DNA from 2 places in the Enterobacter sp. DVT3837 genome. Region 2 is predicted to be linked to the other one. Evidence: predicted binding sites of a transcription regulator. Region 2 holds the regulator's gene; the other holds the start of a gene.

Region 1 (7,970 bases), on a different contig from region 2:
GGGAAGAACAGCTTGATGAACTGCTGAATGCGGTGGACATCACGCTGACGCCGGAGCAGATTGCCGAGCTGGAGACGCCATATCAACAGCATCCGGTGGTGGGGTTTAAGTAAGCCCTCACCCTGACCCTCTCCCGGTGGGGTGAGGAATCCCCAGTAATTTTTTTTAACCGGAAGCGATGAATATTGCTTCCGGAAAATTAATGGCTTACAGCGATGTCTGGTCCGGCTGTAAATCGCCGAAGCGTTTCCGTAAGGCCGGGGCGAGGCGCAGGGATGCGCCGAGAGGGCGTGGCCTGCAGGGATGCAGGCTCATGCCCGACCCGATAGCCTGAAGGAATAAGCTGAGGGTACCGCGAAGCGGCGATTTACCGCCGGGAGCCCGGGTCGCCAGGGTGGCGGCGATTGAGCCGCCCTGGCACGTTCACACGTCATGCTGTTACAGAGTAGCAATGAACATAAAGTGAACGGAATGACCACCAGAGCCGTATGCTCCCCCTCACCCCAGCCCTCTCCCTCAAGGGAGAGGGGGGTCGTCCGTGCTGGTATTATTTTGTGGGGATCCCTCAGCCCGGTGGGAGAAGGGAAAAAAGCAAACTTACGCGAAGTGATCGTATCCTTTCCAGTCCAGCGTAATGGGCGTACCGTCTCTCACAAACTTCAGCCCTTCGCTCTCCGGCATGATCTGCCCGATGCAGGTAAATTTCGCGCCGAGATGCGCTAACGCCACGTCCAGCGTTCCACGGTTGAGCTCAGGCACCGTGAAGCACAGCTCGTAATCTTCTCCACCGGAGAGCGCCCAGCGCAGCGCCTGCTCAGGATCCACATGGCGAAGCAGTGGCTCTGACAGCGGGAAGAGATCCAGGTCAACACGCGCACCCGCGCCGCTGGCCTTCAGAATATGACCGAGATCTGAGATCAGTCCGTCAGAGAGATCGATAGCCGAACTTGCCCGCTCGCGCAGCGCCTGACCGTGCAGAATACGCGGTGTTGGCCGCAAATGGCGTTTCACCAGATATGCCGCGTCGTCAGCATCCTTCACGGTTAAGCGGTCCTGGAGGATCGCCAGCCCTGCGGCACTGTCACCCGGCGTACCGGTCACGTAGATCCAGTCACCGGGTTTTGCACCCGATCGTTTCAGCGCGCGACCGAGCGGCACATAGCCGTGGATTGCCAGCGTCATCGACAGCGGCCCGGCAGTGGTATCACCGCCAATCAACTGCATATCGTAATAGTTGAGCTGCTCAAACAACGCATCGCTAAAGGCTTCAAGCCAGACTTCATCTACCTCTGGCAGCGTCAGAGCCAGCGTCAGCCACGCGGGATCGGCGCCCATTGCCGCCAGATCGCTCACGTTGACGGCCAGCGCTTTATACGCCAGATCGGCAGGATCGATATCCGGTAAAAAATGACGTCCGCACACTAAGGTGTCGGTGCTGATTGCCAGCGTCTGTTTTTCGGGAATATTGAGAAGTGCGCAGTCATCGCCAATGCCGGTTTCAACATCAAGACGAGAGGTTCTGACACGGTCGAAATAACGGGCAATCAGGGAGAATTCGCCGCATGCCATACGTTATGCCTCAGCAAATAAAAGAAAAAACCGGAGCCGCACTGCCCATCAGGCAATGCAGAACTCCGGTTTGCGGATCACTTTTTGTGGGGACGGATCGCAGGTGCTGCTTTATCAAGTACGCCGTTTACAAACTTGTGGCTGTCTTCAGCGCCGAAGGTTTTCGCCAGTTCGATCGCTTCGTTGATGGCCACTTTATACGGCACATCATCACGTTTAGACAGCTCAAACAGCGCAATGCGCAACACTGCTTTTTCAACCTGACCCAGCTCTTCGAGCAGACGGGACAGGTAGGGCTTCATCAGACCATCGAGATACGCGCTATTAGTCGCCACTCCCGACAGCAGTTCACGGAAGTACAGAACATCGACGTCTTTTACGTCCTGTTCTGACAGGAACTGGTATTCAACATCAGCGATGTCGTTCTGGGACAACTGCCAGGAGTAAAGTGCCTGGACGGCACATTCACGGGCGCGGCGACGAGCAGCAGGTTTCACGGAATTCCCCTTACAAAAAAATCAGGCCTTGATGGCTTTCAATACATTGATCATTTCAAGCGCGGTCAGTGCAGCTTCTGCACCTTTGTTACCGGCCTTAGTGCCAGCACGTTCGATGGCTTGTTCAATACTTTCGGTGGTCAGCACGCCAAACGCGACAGGAATTTCAGCATCCTGCGCAACGTGTGCCAGACCATTGCTTGCACCGCCCGCAACGTATTCGAAGTGCGCAGTGCCGCCACGAATAACGGTACCCAGAGCAATCACCGCGTCGTATTTACCGGTTTTTGCCAGCGCGCCTGCTGCCAGTGGCAGTTCGTAAGCACCTGGAACCCAAACAACGGTAATGTTGTCATCTTTAACCTGGCCGATACGTTTCAGGGCGTCAATGGCACCTTCCAGCAGGCTGTCGTTGATGAAGTTGTTGAAACGCGCAATGGTGATGGCGACGCGAGCGTCCGGGGTAGCTACAGCAGCTTCAATAATGTTCATACTCTTCCTTTACGGGTTCATTTGGCCCCGCAGGGGGGCGGATTTTATCATAATACTTTGCGTACTGCTTCCCTATTTCAGGAGCAATTACGCTGTCGTTAAATGGAGGCAGACATCCGGACCCACCGGACGAATCTCGCTAAATTTGAGTTGTGGTGCATCGGCCAGTTTTTCAAGGCCGGGCAGCACAAACAGGCCACGCGCGTCGCTACCCAACAGTTTAGGCGCAACGTAAACAATCAGCTCATCCACCAGCCCAGCCTGTAAGAGCGCACCGGCGAGCGTTGGCCCCGCTTCTACCCAGATGCTGTTTACCTGTTGTTTGCCAAGTAACATCATTAACACCACGAGATCCAGATGCCCGTTATGCTCCGGCACCATGATGCTGCGCACGCCTTCCGGCCAGTCACGTGAAACTTCTTTAGTGCGCGCAATCCAGGTTTCACCGGGCTGCTGCACAATGCGGTGTTCAGGTGTGACGCGGTTCTGGCTATCTATGACAATACGCAGCGGCTGACGCAGGTTCTCCTGGGGGTAAAGCGCCTGGGTATCGGCATTCAGTTCGTTCCAGCGCACGGTCATGGCGGGATCGTCAGCCAGAACGGTTTCACTGCTGGTGAGGATAGCATGGCTTTGCGCACGCAGACGTTGCACATCGCGCCTTGCCTGCGGAGAGGTGATCCACTGGCTCTCACCGTTCGCCATTGCCGTGCGACCGTCCAGAGAGGCACCCAGCTTAAGTTGGATATACGGGAACCCGGTGCGCATGCGCTTGAGGAAGCCTTTATTGATCGCTTCCGCGTCTTGCATCATCAGCCCATGGCTGACGTCAATCCCTTCCTGCTGCAGACGATACAAACCGCGGCCGGCGACCTGCGGGTTCGGGTCCTGCATTGACGCGACGACGCGTGAAACACCCGCCGCAATCAGTGCTTCACAGCACGGTGGCGTACGGCCGTGATGGCTGCAGGGCTCCAGCGTGACGTAGGCCGTAGCACCGCGCGCCTTCTCACCAGCCATGCGCAACGCGTGCACCTCAGCATGCGGCTCGCCCGCGCGATAGTGAAAACCTTCGCCCACAATCTCGCCATCTTTGACGATAACGCACCCGACATTCGGGTTGGGATGGGTGGTAAAACGCCCGCGCTGCGCCAGCTTCATGGCTCGCGCCATGTAAATCTCATCCTGCATGAGCTTAATCCTGTAAGCGGGCGATCTCTTCGCCAAACTCTTTGATATCTTCGAAACTGCGGTAGACCGAAGCGAAGCGGATATAGGCGACCTTATCGAGCTTTTTCAACTGCTCCATCACCAGGTTGCCAATCATCTTGCTTGGCACTTCACGCTCACCCAGACCACGAAGATAAGATTTAATGTGGTTTAACGCCATTTCAACGTCGTCCGCGCTGACGGGACGTTTTTCCAGAGCCTTCAGCATTCCGCTGCGCAACTTCTCTTCGTTAAACGGCTCTCGCACGTCGTTACTTTTTACCACGCGCGGCATAACCAGCTCTGCAACCTCAAAGGTCGTAAAACGTTCATTACATACCAGACACTGCCGACGACGGCGCACGGAAGACCCTTCGCCTACAAGACGAGAGTCGATGACTTTGGTATCCACAGCGGAGCAGAATGGGCAATGCATACGGTATCCCTGTTATCTGGTTAACTTATTTCATTTTACCCTGATCTGGCCTGACAACAAAGGAAGAGCTTTTTGAGACAAAGGATCTATGTCTGACAGGTGGATGCTGGCTACCATAATGAGGATCCGTTATTTCAAGGAAATAAACGCAATGACAAGACGTTACCTGAAGATTTTGCTGGTGGGGAGCCTCTTCACCCTTAGCGCCTGTGCACAGCAAACCGAAGTTCGCCAGATGAAACAAAGCGTCAATACGCTCAATACGGCAATGGATAAGCTGAATAAAGAAACGGTGAAGATCACCCAACAAAACGCGCTGAACGCAAAATCCAGCAGCGGGGTGTATCTGCTGCCTGGTGCCAATACGCCTGCGCGACTCAACAGCCAGATTGGCACGCTGAAAATGTCACTGGTGAACGTTGCGGCGAATGCAGATGGTACTCGCGCAACATTACGCATCCAGGGTGAATCCAACGATCCCCTTCCAGCCTTCAGTGGCACCGTCGAGTGGGGCCAGATCCAGGGCACAACCGAGAGCTACCAGGAAGTGAATGTAAAGAACCAATTATTCACCGCCCCCGCGAGTATACTGGCGCCCAGCGATGTTGATATCCCGCTTCAGCTGAGTGGACTCACGCCAGACCAGTTAGGTTTTATCCGCATCCACGATATCCAGCCCGCCGTGCAGTAGCCCCACCTTCAGCGGAGTGCAATGTCACTCCGCTAACATTTACATTTCGTATGGATTGGCAACATTAATGATTGTCGCTACAATCCCGGCCGTTTAAAGTACGCAAACGTGAACGCAATCGATTACGTGTGTGAGAGATATGTGAAACAACACATATTTTTGTGAGCAGGGATTCCTATAATAGGCACCGCAGAAACACGAAATATTTAGAAACGCAATTCGCGCATTTTTCACTCCCGGAAGGGAATTTCAATCAGTGGCATGATTATGAAAAAAACATTACTTGCAGCCGGCACCGTGCTGGCACTTTCCTCCTCTTTCACTGTTAACGCAGCGGAAAACGATAAACCACAATATCTCTCCGACTGGTGGCACCAGAGCGTTAACGTGGTCGGCAGCTACCACACCCGTTTCGGACCACAGATCCGCAACGATACCTACCTGGAGTACGAAGCATTCGCCAAGAAAGACTGGTTTGATTTCTACGGTTACGTGGATCTGCCGGTGTTCTTCGGTGGTAATACCGATGCGAAAGGTATCTGGAACAACGGTTCCCCGCTGTTCATGGAAATCGAACCGCGCTTCTCCATCGACAAACTGACCGGCACCGATCTGAGCTTCGGTCCGTTCAAAGAGTGGTACATCGCGAACAACTACATCTATGACATGGGTCGCAACGATTCTCAGGAACAAAGCACCTGGTATATGGGTCTGGGTACCGACATCGACACGGGTCTGCCGATGAGCCTGTCCATGAACATTTACGCGAAATACCAGTGGCAGAACTACGGTGCGTCCAACGAAAACGAGTGGGATGGATACCGTTTCAAAGTGAAATACTTTGTACCGCTGACGCAGCTGTGGGGCGGTAATCTGAGCTACATCGGTTTCACTAACTTTGACTGGGGTTCAGATCTGGGTGACGATAACTTCTATGACAACAACGGGAAGCATGCTCGTACCAGCAACTCTATCGCTTCCAGCCACATCCTGGCTCTGAACTACGATCACTGGCACTACTCTGTTGTTGCTCGTTACTGGCACAACGGTGGCCAGTGGAACGACGATGCCAGCCTGAACTTCGGTAAGGGTGACTTCAGCGTTCGTTCTACCGGTTGGGGTGGTTACCTGGTTGTGGGTTACAACTTCTAATCTTGTGGTAGCCGCCGGACAAAAAGCCAGCTCACGAGCTGGCTTTTTACTGCTTAACCTTCCGCAAAAAATCCGCCAGAGACCTGTCTGCACTCTCGCTAAACCGCCGCTCCGTCTGCACAATGTTAAGACACCTGTCGAGCCGGAAACAGCGGTAGTCATCGCGCCGTTCACACCAGGCCGCCAGCAGCCAGCGCTCCCCCCAGAAGAACAATCCCAACGGCTGAACCTCACGCTGTGAGAGCTGTCCGGCTTCATCACGGTAATGCAGCGCCAGCACGCGCTGGGCGGAAATTGCCTGATGAATCATGTCAAAATCGCTACGGGAGTGGCTTTGCATGCAAAAATCAGGGGCGTAGATCCGCGTCTGCTCCGCCTTTCGACGACTCTCCTCAGGCAGAATCGCTAACACCTTCTCCTGAGCCGACTCCAGTTCGCGCGACAGCGATTCTCCTCCCCAGGTTTTGAGCAGGCGAATCGCCACCATCAGCGCCTCTGACTCCTTGTTTGTCAGCATCAGCGGCGGTAAATCAAAACCCGACATCAGCCGATAGCCGCTTCCCGCCTCGCCCTCCACCGGCACGCCGGAAAGTGACAAGTCGCGGATATCGCGGTAGACCGTCCGCTCAGACACGCCAAGCCTGTCCGCCAGATGCGCTGCCGTTGTCAGACGCCTGCCCCGCAGGATCTGCACAATCTGAAACAAACGGTCAGCGCGTCGGGTCATATTTTCGTTAACTCTCAGGCTGGTTGATGGAGACCGACGCGATTACCTTCACTGTCGGTAAACAATGCGATAGTGCCAATGCCACGAGGTAATTCCAGTGGGCCGAATACACACTCACCGCCTGCGGTAACGATACGATCGAGCGTGGCCGGCAGATTGCCAGTATGCAGGTAAATAATAGCGCCTTCGTGAGACGGCACAATGCCCTCAAATTTTGCCAGCGCTCCGCCGGTACCCGGATCCTCATGCGGGAAAACGGCCAGCTCAGCGCAGTCCATTTTCTCGCGTTTTAACGAAACCTGCATCACTGGCTCATAAAAAGTAATCGCGCGATCCATATCCGTGACCGGGATTTCAAACCAGTTAATTACACTTTTCATACATCCTCCTGACTGTTTGTTTGGGTTCGAAAAGAGTCTACGACAGGGCTCCTGACAGCATACTGTCAGGAGTGTTTGTCAGGAGCAGATAAAAAAAATCCCGGTCATCAGACCGGGATTTCGATAACGCGATAAACGTCTTACGGCAGAATTGACGGCTGATCCGCCCCTTCTTTCTCGACTTTCTGCTGGAGCAAGTGCTCGCGCTTCATGCCGAGTTTCAGTGCCAGTGCGGATGCGACGTAAATAGAAGACGCCGTACCGATAGTCACACCGATAAGCATGGTCAGCGAGAAGCCTTCCAGCACCGGACCACCGAAGAGATACAGCATCAGGATAACCATCAAGGTTGTACCGGATGTGATCAAGGTACGGTGCAGCGTCTGGGTCAACGACACGTTAAAGATTTCGTACGGCGTACCGCGACGGATCTTACGGAAGTTTTCACGAATACGGTCAGATACCACGATACTGTCGTTCAGTGAGTAACCGATAACGGACATCAGCGATGCCACGATCGTCAGGTCAATCTCAATGTGGAACAAAGACAGTACGCCCATGGTGATCACCACGTCGTGCGCCAGCGCGATAACCACACCTGCCGCCAGTCGCCACTCGAAGCGGAAACCAACGTAAATCAGGATGGAGATCAGCGCCACCATCAGCGCCATTGCACCGGTTTGGGCAAGGTCTGCACCCACGCTTGGGCCGACAAACTCAATACGCTTAACCGTCGCATTCTGGCTGGTTGTTTCGTTAATCACGCTAACAACCTTGCTACCCAGCTCCTGGCTGCCGTTGGCATCATGCACTGGCG
Region 2 (7,970 bases):
AGAAGGTCGTATTGCGGTTCAGCTGTGGCACACCGGTCGTATCTCTCACAACAGCATTCAGCCAGGCGGTCAGGCACCGGTTTCCGCTTCCGCCCTGAGCGCGAATACCCGTACTTCACTGCGTGATGAAAATGGTCACGCAATCCGCGTTGATACTTCTATGCCACGCGCACTTGAGCTGGACGAGATCCCGGGTATCGTTAACGACTTCCGCCAGGCCGTAGCCAATGCGCGTGAAGCCGGGTTTGACCTGATTGAACTGCACTCCGCGCATGGCTACCTGCTGCATCAGTTCCTGTCACCGTCGTCTAACCATCGCACCGATCAGTATGGCGGCAGCGTCGAAAACCGTGCCCGTCTGGTACTGGAAGTGGTTGACGCCGTATGCCAGGAGTGGAGTCCGGATCGTATTGGTATCCGCGTCTCCCCGATTGGCTCTTTCCAGAACGTCGACAACGGTCCGAACGAAGAAGCGGACGCGCTGTATCTGATTGAAGAGCTGGCGAAACGTGGTATTGCTTATCTGCACATGTCCGAGCCCGACTGGGCCGGTGGTCAGCCTTACACAGAGGCTTTCCGTCAGAAAGTACGCGACCGTTTCCACGGCGTGATCATCGGTGCGGGAGCCTATACTCCTGAGAAAGCCGAAGATCTGATCAATAAAGGTCTGATCGACGCCGTCGCGTTTGGCCGCGACTACATCGCCAACCCGGATCTGGTTGCCCGCCTGCAGCAGAAAGCGGCACTGAACCCACAGCGTCCGGAAAGCTTCTACGGCGGTGGTGCAGAAGGCTACACCGACTACCCTTCTCTGTAATCCCTCCAATGAGCATTGATAGCGGCGACAATTCGCCGCTATACTAAAACATCGTTTCTGTTCAAAAACATATTCTATTCCATAGGTTAATGAGGAAATTATGCGCCTACTTCACACCATGCTGCGCGTTGGCGATCTGCAACGTTCTATTGATTTCTACACTAACGTCCTGGGTATGAAACTGCTGCGCACCAGTGAAAACCCGGAATACAAATACTCGCTGGCGTTTGTGGGTTATGGCCCGGAAACGGACGAAGCGGTGATTGAGTTGACTTACAACTGGGGCGTAGACAGCTATGAGCTGGGTACGGCCTACGGCCATATCGCGCTGGAAGTGGACAACGCGGCGGAAGCGTGTGAGCGCATTCGCAGCAACGGCGGTAACGTGACGCGCGAAGCGGGCCCGGTCAAAGGTGGCACTACCGTGATTGCGTTTGTGGAAGATCCGGACGGTTACAAAATCGAGCTGATTGAAGCCAAAGACGCCGGTCGCGGTCTGGGCAACTGATCCCTCAGGGCGCAATATGCGCCCGTAGTTTTACTGCATACCCTTCCAAAATTTGCCATAATGCGCTCTGCTTTTTCCCCATGTAAGAGACCCTGATGTCCGATAACGCTCAATTTAGCGGTCTGTGCGACCGTTTTCGTGGTTTTTATCCCGTTGTCATTGATGTAGAAACAGCCGGATTTAACGCTAAAACCGATGCGCTGCTCGAAATTGCCGCCATCACGCTGAAGATGGATGAACAGGGCTGGCTTACACCGGACACCACGCTGCATTTCCACGTTGATCCTTTTGAAGGGGCAAACTTACAGCCGGAAGCACTGGCGTTTAACGGTATCGACCCGCATAACCCGTTACGTGGTGCAGTCAGTGAATATGATGCGCTGCACGCCATTTTTAAGATGGTGCGTAAAGGTATGAAAGAGAGCAACTGCAGCCGCGCGATCATGGTAGCCCATAACGCCACATTCGATCACAGCTTTACCATGGCCGCCGCAGAGCGTGCCTCGCTCAAACGAAATCCCTTCCACCCATTTGTCACCTTCGATACTGCCGCCCTGAGTGGCCTGGCGCTGGGGCAAACGGTGTTATCAAAGGCCTGTATCACGGCAGGTATTGAGTTTGACGGTACGCAGGCGCACTCTGCCCTGTATGACACGGAACGCACTGCAGAGCTGTTCTGTGAGATCGTCAACCGCTGGAAACGTCTGGGCGGCTGGCCGCTGCCGATGGGCGACAGCGAAGAGTAAAAAAAAGCGACCTGAAGAGGTCGCTTTTTTATTTCGGCAGAAAGTTACTCTGCGTCCGGCTCTTCAGTTTTGTACTTAGCCGCCGTCTCTTTGATCAGCTGCTGCAGTTCACCGCGCTGATACATCTCAATCAGGATATCGCAACCGCCAACCAGTTCACCGTCTACCCACAGCTGTGGGAACGTCGGCCAGTTAGCGTACTTAGGCAGCTCAGCGCGGATGTCCGGGTTTTGCAGGATATCAACGTAAGCAAAACGCTCACCACAGGCAGACAGTGCCTGAACGGCTTGCGCGGAGAAGCCGCAGCTTGGCAGCTTCGGAGAACCTTTCATATACAGCAGAATCGGGTTTTCAGCGATCTGGCGCTGGATTTTTTCAATAGTGGTGCTCATGTCTTGCTTCCTTTAACTTCTGTTACGGCATTAGTCTGACATTGTAGCGGTTCAGACTGGCATCGGAAAATAACATTTTTGTCACGTTTATTTATTTTACCGCGACTCATGAAAAGTTGCATTGCAAATGGTGTTTAACCCTGCTGCACTCAGGGTTTTGCTTAGGGAGTGAACAAATGTGCGACAGAACGATGAATTTTTTTGCACTTGCTAACGAAACTCGATTGTAGATTGAAAAATGCTATTAACTTCTCGGGTTTTTATGGATTAGAATCGACGGGCTTTGTAAATCATACGCAGGTACTATAGATGACCTGCATTTATCAGGGGACTGCCCAGTGGCGCGGATAAATAAAATCTCGATCACGCTCTGTGCTTTACTGTTTACATCACTCACTTTCACGCCAGTGGCAAACGCCTCTCAGCAGGCGCGGCATTCTGCTGTGCAAAAGAACCATCTGGTGAAAGCCACAGAACGTAAGAAAAAAACCACCAGTAAGAACGATAAGAAAAAAACAACTGCTCAGACTAAACAAACCGCTTCAAGCAAGACAAAAACAAAATCTTCCCGCACTGCTCACACATCCAAAAGTAAAGCCTCGCAGACTGCCGCCAACCTCGTGACTGAAAAATGCATCACGCGTAAAGGCCACAAGGCGAAATGCACGAAGGTCACGAAAATAGCGGAAGTGCATAAAGTGCGTGTACAGAAAGCGCAAAAAACCGCGATGAACAAACTGATGGGGCAAATTGGCAAACCTTATCACTGGGGTGGCAGTTCACCGCGTACCGGTTTTGACTGCAGTGGCCTCGTCTATTACGCCTATAAAGATCTGGTGAAGTTCCGCATTCCACGTACTGCCAATGAAATGTACCACCTGCGCGATGCTTCTCCGGTTGACCGTGGTGAGCTGGAAAACGGCGATCTGGTCTTCTTCCGTACACAGGGTCGCGGCACGGCTGACCACGTCGGTGTCTATGTCGGTAACGGAAAATTCATTCAGTCACCACGCAGCGGTCAGGATATTCAGATCACCTCGCTGAGTGAAGACTACTGGGTTCGCCACTACGTCGGCGCGCGTCGCGTCATGACACCTAAAACCATTCGCTAATCCCTGCCCTGCCGCGTCGCGGCAGGGTAAGTTCCTCTTTTGCATACCCTTTCAATTTGCTATTCTCTCCTCGTTGTCTGTGTGGTTATTGGCAACACAAAATACAATAAGGAGAGAAGCAATGTCGTTCGAATTACCTGCACTACCGTATGCAAAAGACGCCCTGGCACCGCACATTTCTGCGGAAACCCTGGAATATCACTACGGCAAGCATCACCAGACGTACGTCACCAACCTGAACAACCTGATCAAGGGCACCGATTTTGAAGGCAAAACGCTGGAAGAGATCGTCCGAAGCTCTGAGGGGGGCGTATTCAACAACGCAGCTCAGGTGTGGAACCACACCTTCTACTGGCACTGCCTGGCGCCAAACGCCGGTGGCGAACCTGCCGGTGAACTGGCTACCGCCATCAACGCCGCCTTTGGCAGCTTCGCGGATTTCAAAGCGAAATTTACCGATGCAGCTATCAAGAACTTCGGTTCTGGCTGGACGTGGCTGGTAAAAGAAGCCGATGGCAAACTGGCTATCGTTTCCACCTCTAACGCGGGTACCCCACTGACCACCAGCGCTAAGCCGCTGATGACCGTGGACGTTTGGGAACACGCTTACTACATTGATTACCGTAACGCGCGCCCGAACTACCTGGAGCACTTCTGGGCACTGGTTAACTGGGAGTTTGTGGCGAAGAACTTCGCCGCATAAGAGACACGCAGAAGGGTTCGCCCTTCTGCGTTTTTTTGCTTATTCAGCAGCGCAGACTGTTTCTGGCTGCTTACGACCGGACATCATCACCAACAGCAGACCAAGCGCGGCAATAATCGCCCCCATCACCGGTACAAAACTGTATCCCAGCCCCCCGGAAATAACCGCGCCACCGGCGGCTGCACCGAGCGCATTACCGAGATTGAACGCGCCAATATTCACTGAAGACGAAAGACCCGGCGCCTCATGGGCGACACGCATCACGCGCATTTGCAGCGGTGGAACCACAGCAAAGGTGGCAGCTCCCCAGACGACCATCGCAATGGCTGCTCCGAACTCATTACGTGCCAGCCACGGAATAGCAATCATGATGACAATCAGCAGGGTTAAGAAGCCCTTCAACGTCCCGCTCACGGAACGGTCGGCAAATTTCCCACCCAGATAGTTACCAATCGAGAAGCCCACGCCAATCAACACCAGCATCGCAGTGATAAAGATCGGTGTCGCGTGAGTGATGTCGTGAAGCACGGGAGAAATGTAGGTATAGAGGGTAAACATCGCCCCTGCCCCCAACACGGTCGTCAGCAATGCCGAGAGCACCTGCGGGCGTACCAGCACAGACAACTCTTTGCGCACGTCAGGACGTTCCCCCGCGCTGCCTTTCGGCAGGGAGAAGAACAGTGCCACCATCGCGATCACACCGAGACCGGCCGTCGCCAGGAAAGACATACGCCAGCCGATCGCTTCACCCAGCCAGGTTGCCGCAGGCACCCCGCCGATGTTGGCAATCGTTAGTCCCATAAACATGGTTGCCACGGCACTCGCCTGCTTGTGTTTTGGCACCACGCTTGCGGCTACGACCGACCCCAGCCCAAAGAACGCGCCGTGGTTAAGGCTGGTCAGAATGCGGGACAGCATCAATGTGGTGTAGTCCGGCGAAATGGCGGAAAGCACGTTGCCCAGGGTGAAAATCGCCATCAGGAAAATCAGCGCATTGCGGCGCGCGCGATGCGAAAGCAGAAGCGTCATCAGCGGCGCCCCGACCATCACGCCGATAGCGTAGGCGCTGATTAACATCCCTGCGGCAGGGATCGAGACATCCACGCCTCTGGCAATAACAGGCAGTAAACCCATCGGGGAGAATTCAGTGGTGCCAATCCCAAAAGCGCCAATCGCCAGGGCCAGCAGGGGAAAATTGATTTTCATACGTCAACTCCGGATGCCGTGTCATGAGGTGACACAGAACAAAGAAGCGGAAAGCATGACATCAATCACAAAAAATGAGAAGTTAACAAAATGGCAAAAGATTTTTGCCAGAGAAGTAACAATCAGGGGAATCGGGAGGGAGAAGGCTCTCCCTCCGCGTAAATCAGTGCAGTGCGGCCGTCAGACCCGCTGCGACAATCAAAGCCAGCACAATAACGGTGGTGAACAGCGAAAACTTCAGATCGGAACTCATCAATTTTTCTCCTTTTAATCCCCCCACGAAAAGTGAGCTTGCTCATTTTTGCACAATTTACGTCAAAAATCTTCCTGGATTTAAACGGATAACCACTTTACCTCTTCCCCTTTTCATCAAGATAGGACAAAATTCCACGCTAAATTTATTAGCGTACCGGCCATTGACCCCCTCCTGACGTCCTGTGTCGTTTTCCCGGCGTGTCGCAATTCAAAATTGCGCGATAAGGGTGAGAGAAGGCAAACGTTTACCTTCAATTTTTTCAGGAGTTTAGGATATGGTCTGGAGTGACATTTAATGGCAACAATTAAAGATGTAGCAAAACGCGCAAACGTTTCCACTACAACCGTATCACATGTAATTAACAAAACCCGCTTTGTGGCGGAAGAGACGCGCAACGCCGTCTGGGCAGCGATCAAAGAACTGCACTATTCGCCAAGTGCGGTTGCGCGTAGCCTCAAGGTTAATCACACCAAGTCTATTGGTTTGCTGGCGACCAGCAGTGAAGCGGCCTATTTTGCCGAGATCATTGAAGCGGTTGAGAAAAACTGTTTTCAAAAAGGCTATACCCTGATTCTGGGCAACGCGTGGAACAGCATTGAAAAACAGCGCGCCTACCTGTCGATGATGGCGCAAAAGCGCGTTGATGGCCTGCTGGTGATGTGTTCCGAGTATCCGGAAACTGTGCTGTCCATGCTGGAAGAGTATCGCCATATCCCAATGGTGGTGATGGACTGGGGTGAAGCCCGCGCGGACTTCACCGATTCCGTTATCGATAACGCCTTTGAAGGCGGTTATATGGCGGGTCGTTATCTGATAGAACGCGGTCACCGCGAGATCGGTGTGATCCCGGGTCCACTGGAGCGCAATACCGGTGCAGGTCGTCTGGCTGGGTTTATGAAAGCGATGGAAGAAGCGCTGATCACCGTTCCGGAAAACTGGATCGTGCAGGGCGACTTCGAACCGGAGTCGGGCTACCGCGCGATGCAGCAGATCGTCTCCCAGCAGCACCGTCCGACCGCCGTTTTCTGCGGGGGCGACATCATGGCAATGGGTGCCCTCTGTGCTGCCGATGAGCTGGGTCTGCGTGTACCGCAGGATATTTCTGTGATCGGGTATGACAACGTGCGTAACGCGCGCTTCTTTACGCCGGCATTAACGACCATTCACCAGCCGAAAGACTCACTGGGTGAAACCGCCTTTAATATGCTGATGGACAGGATCGTCAACAAACGAGAAGAGTCACAGTCCATTGAAGTTCACCCGCGTCTTATTGAACGCCGCTCCGTTGCGGATGGTCCGTTCCGCGACTACCGCCGGTAATCTCTTCACGGGGCCAGTTAAGCTGGCTCCCGTAGCCATTCCCGGTTTAGCGTTTCGCTGTCTCCCAGATAATCCAGCAGCCAGGCCATCGCTGGCGAGACATCATTTTGTTGCCAGGTGAGGCAACAGGCCGCATCCGGGAACGGGTTCTCTAGCGTCAACTCAACCCACTCTCCGGTGTCAATTCGCGGCCGCGCAAAATGAACGGGCACCATCGCAACGCACAAGCCAGCACTGAGGCACGTCGCCGACGATTCCCAGTCGGGTGCAACCACCCGCCGCTGGTTATCCAGAAGCCAGGTGATACGCTTGGGTAATGAACGGGACGTATCCTCCAGCACCAGCGATGGCCAGTTGCGTAGCGTATCGTCGCTCAAGGGGCCTTCCAGAGCCGCCAGCGGATGATCGCTTGCCACCACGCATTTCCAGCTCAGCATCCCCATATCGCGAAACGCATAACGTCCCCCAACCGGAATCGCCTGCGTGGCCCCGATCGCCATCTCTGCCCTGCCGTCCGCCAGCGCATCCCAGACGCCGTTAAACACCTCCTGCGAGACCCGCAATTCGACGTCAGAAAAATGACGATAGAAGTCGACAATCATTTGCCGGGTACGCTCGGGTTTGACGATATTATCCACCGCGATGGAAATATGCCCCCGCCAGCCGTTAGCGATCTGCTGACACTGTTCGCGGGTGATCTGCATTTTTTTGATGACAGAACGTCCTTCTTTCAAAAACCACGCGCCGGCGGGCGTTAATTCCACATCACGATGTCGCCGTTCAAACAGCGGAACCGCCAGCCACTCCTCGAGCTGACGTACTGTATAGCTGATAGCTGAAGGCACGCGGTGTAACTCCTGCGCCGCTCCACTGAAACTGCCGTTACGCGCGACAGCATCGACCACTTCAA

Evidence for each region. The regulator PurR, encoded in region 2, represses purine synthesis genes. The targets are predictions, from matches to a motif close to CANGCAAACGTTTGCNTG.
Region 1: a site for PurR is predicted at 5,006-5,023, ahead of AC0XWG_RS02060 (nucleoside-specific channel-forming protein Tsx). Genes of this name have one in related genera too.

What each region holds. Positions count from the first base shown of each region.
Region 1 is NZ_JBWDLA010000001.1:430,015-437,984, forward strand. Features, by position in the region: gene AC0XWG_RS02025 (aldo/keto reductase) at 1-113, shown strand, start outside; gene thiL (thiamine-phosphate kinase) at 598-1,569, opposite strand; gene nusB (transcription antitermination factor NusB) at 1,647-2,066, opposite strand; gene ribH (6,7-dimethyl-8-ribityllumazine synthase) at 2,088-2,558, opposite strand; gene ribD (bifunctional diaminohydroxyphosphoribosylaminopyrimidine deaminase/5-amino-6-(5-phosphoribosylamino)uracil reductase RibD) at 2,646-3,749, opposite strand; gene nrdR (transcriptional regulator NrdR) at 3,754-4,203, opposite strand; gene AC0XWG_RS02055 (SadB/YajI family lipoprotein) at 4,355-4,894, shown strand; gene AC0XWG_RS02060 (nucleoside-specific channel-forming protein Tsx) at 5,162-6,046, shown strand; gene AC0XWG_RS02065 (helix-turn-helix transcriptional regulator) at 6,093-6,773, opposite strand; gene AC0XWG_RS02070 (VOC family protein) at 6,788-7,153, opposite strand; gene secF (protein translocase subunit SecF) at 7,294-7,970, opposite strand, start outside.
Region 2 is NZ_JBWDLA010000002.1:1,127,914-1,135,883, forward strand. Features, by position in the region: gene nemA (alkene reductase) at 1-817, shown strand, start outside; gene gloA (lactoylglutathione lyase) at 918-1,325, shown strand; gene rnt (ribonuclease T) at 1,421-2,071, shown strand; gene grxD (monothiol glutaredoxin 4) at 2,116-2,463, opposite strand; gene AC0XWG_RS20340 (C40 family peptidase) at 2,802-3,575, shown strand; gene sodB (superoxide dismutase [Fe]) at 3,697-4,278, shown strand; gene AC0XWG_RS20350 (MFS transporter) at 4,318-5,484, opposite strand; gene cydH (cytochrome bd-I oxidase subunit CydH) at 5,648-5,737, opposite strand; gene purR (HTH-type transcriptional repressor PurR) at 6,035-7,060, shown strand; gene punR (DNA-binding transcriptional activator PunR) at 7,078-7,970, opposite strand, start outside.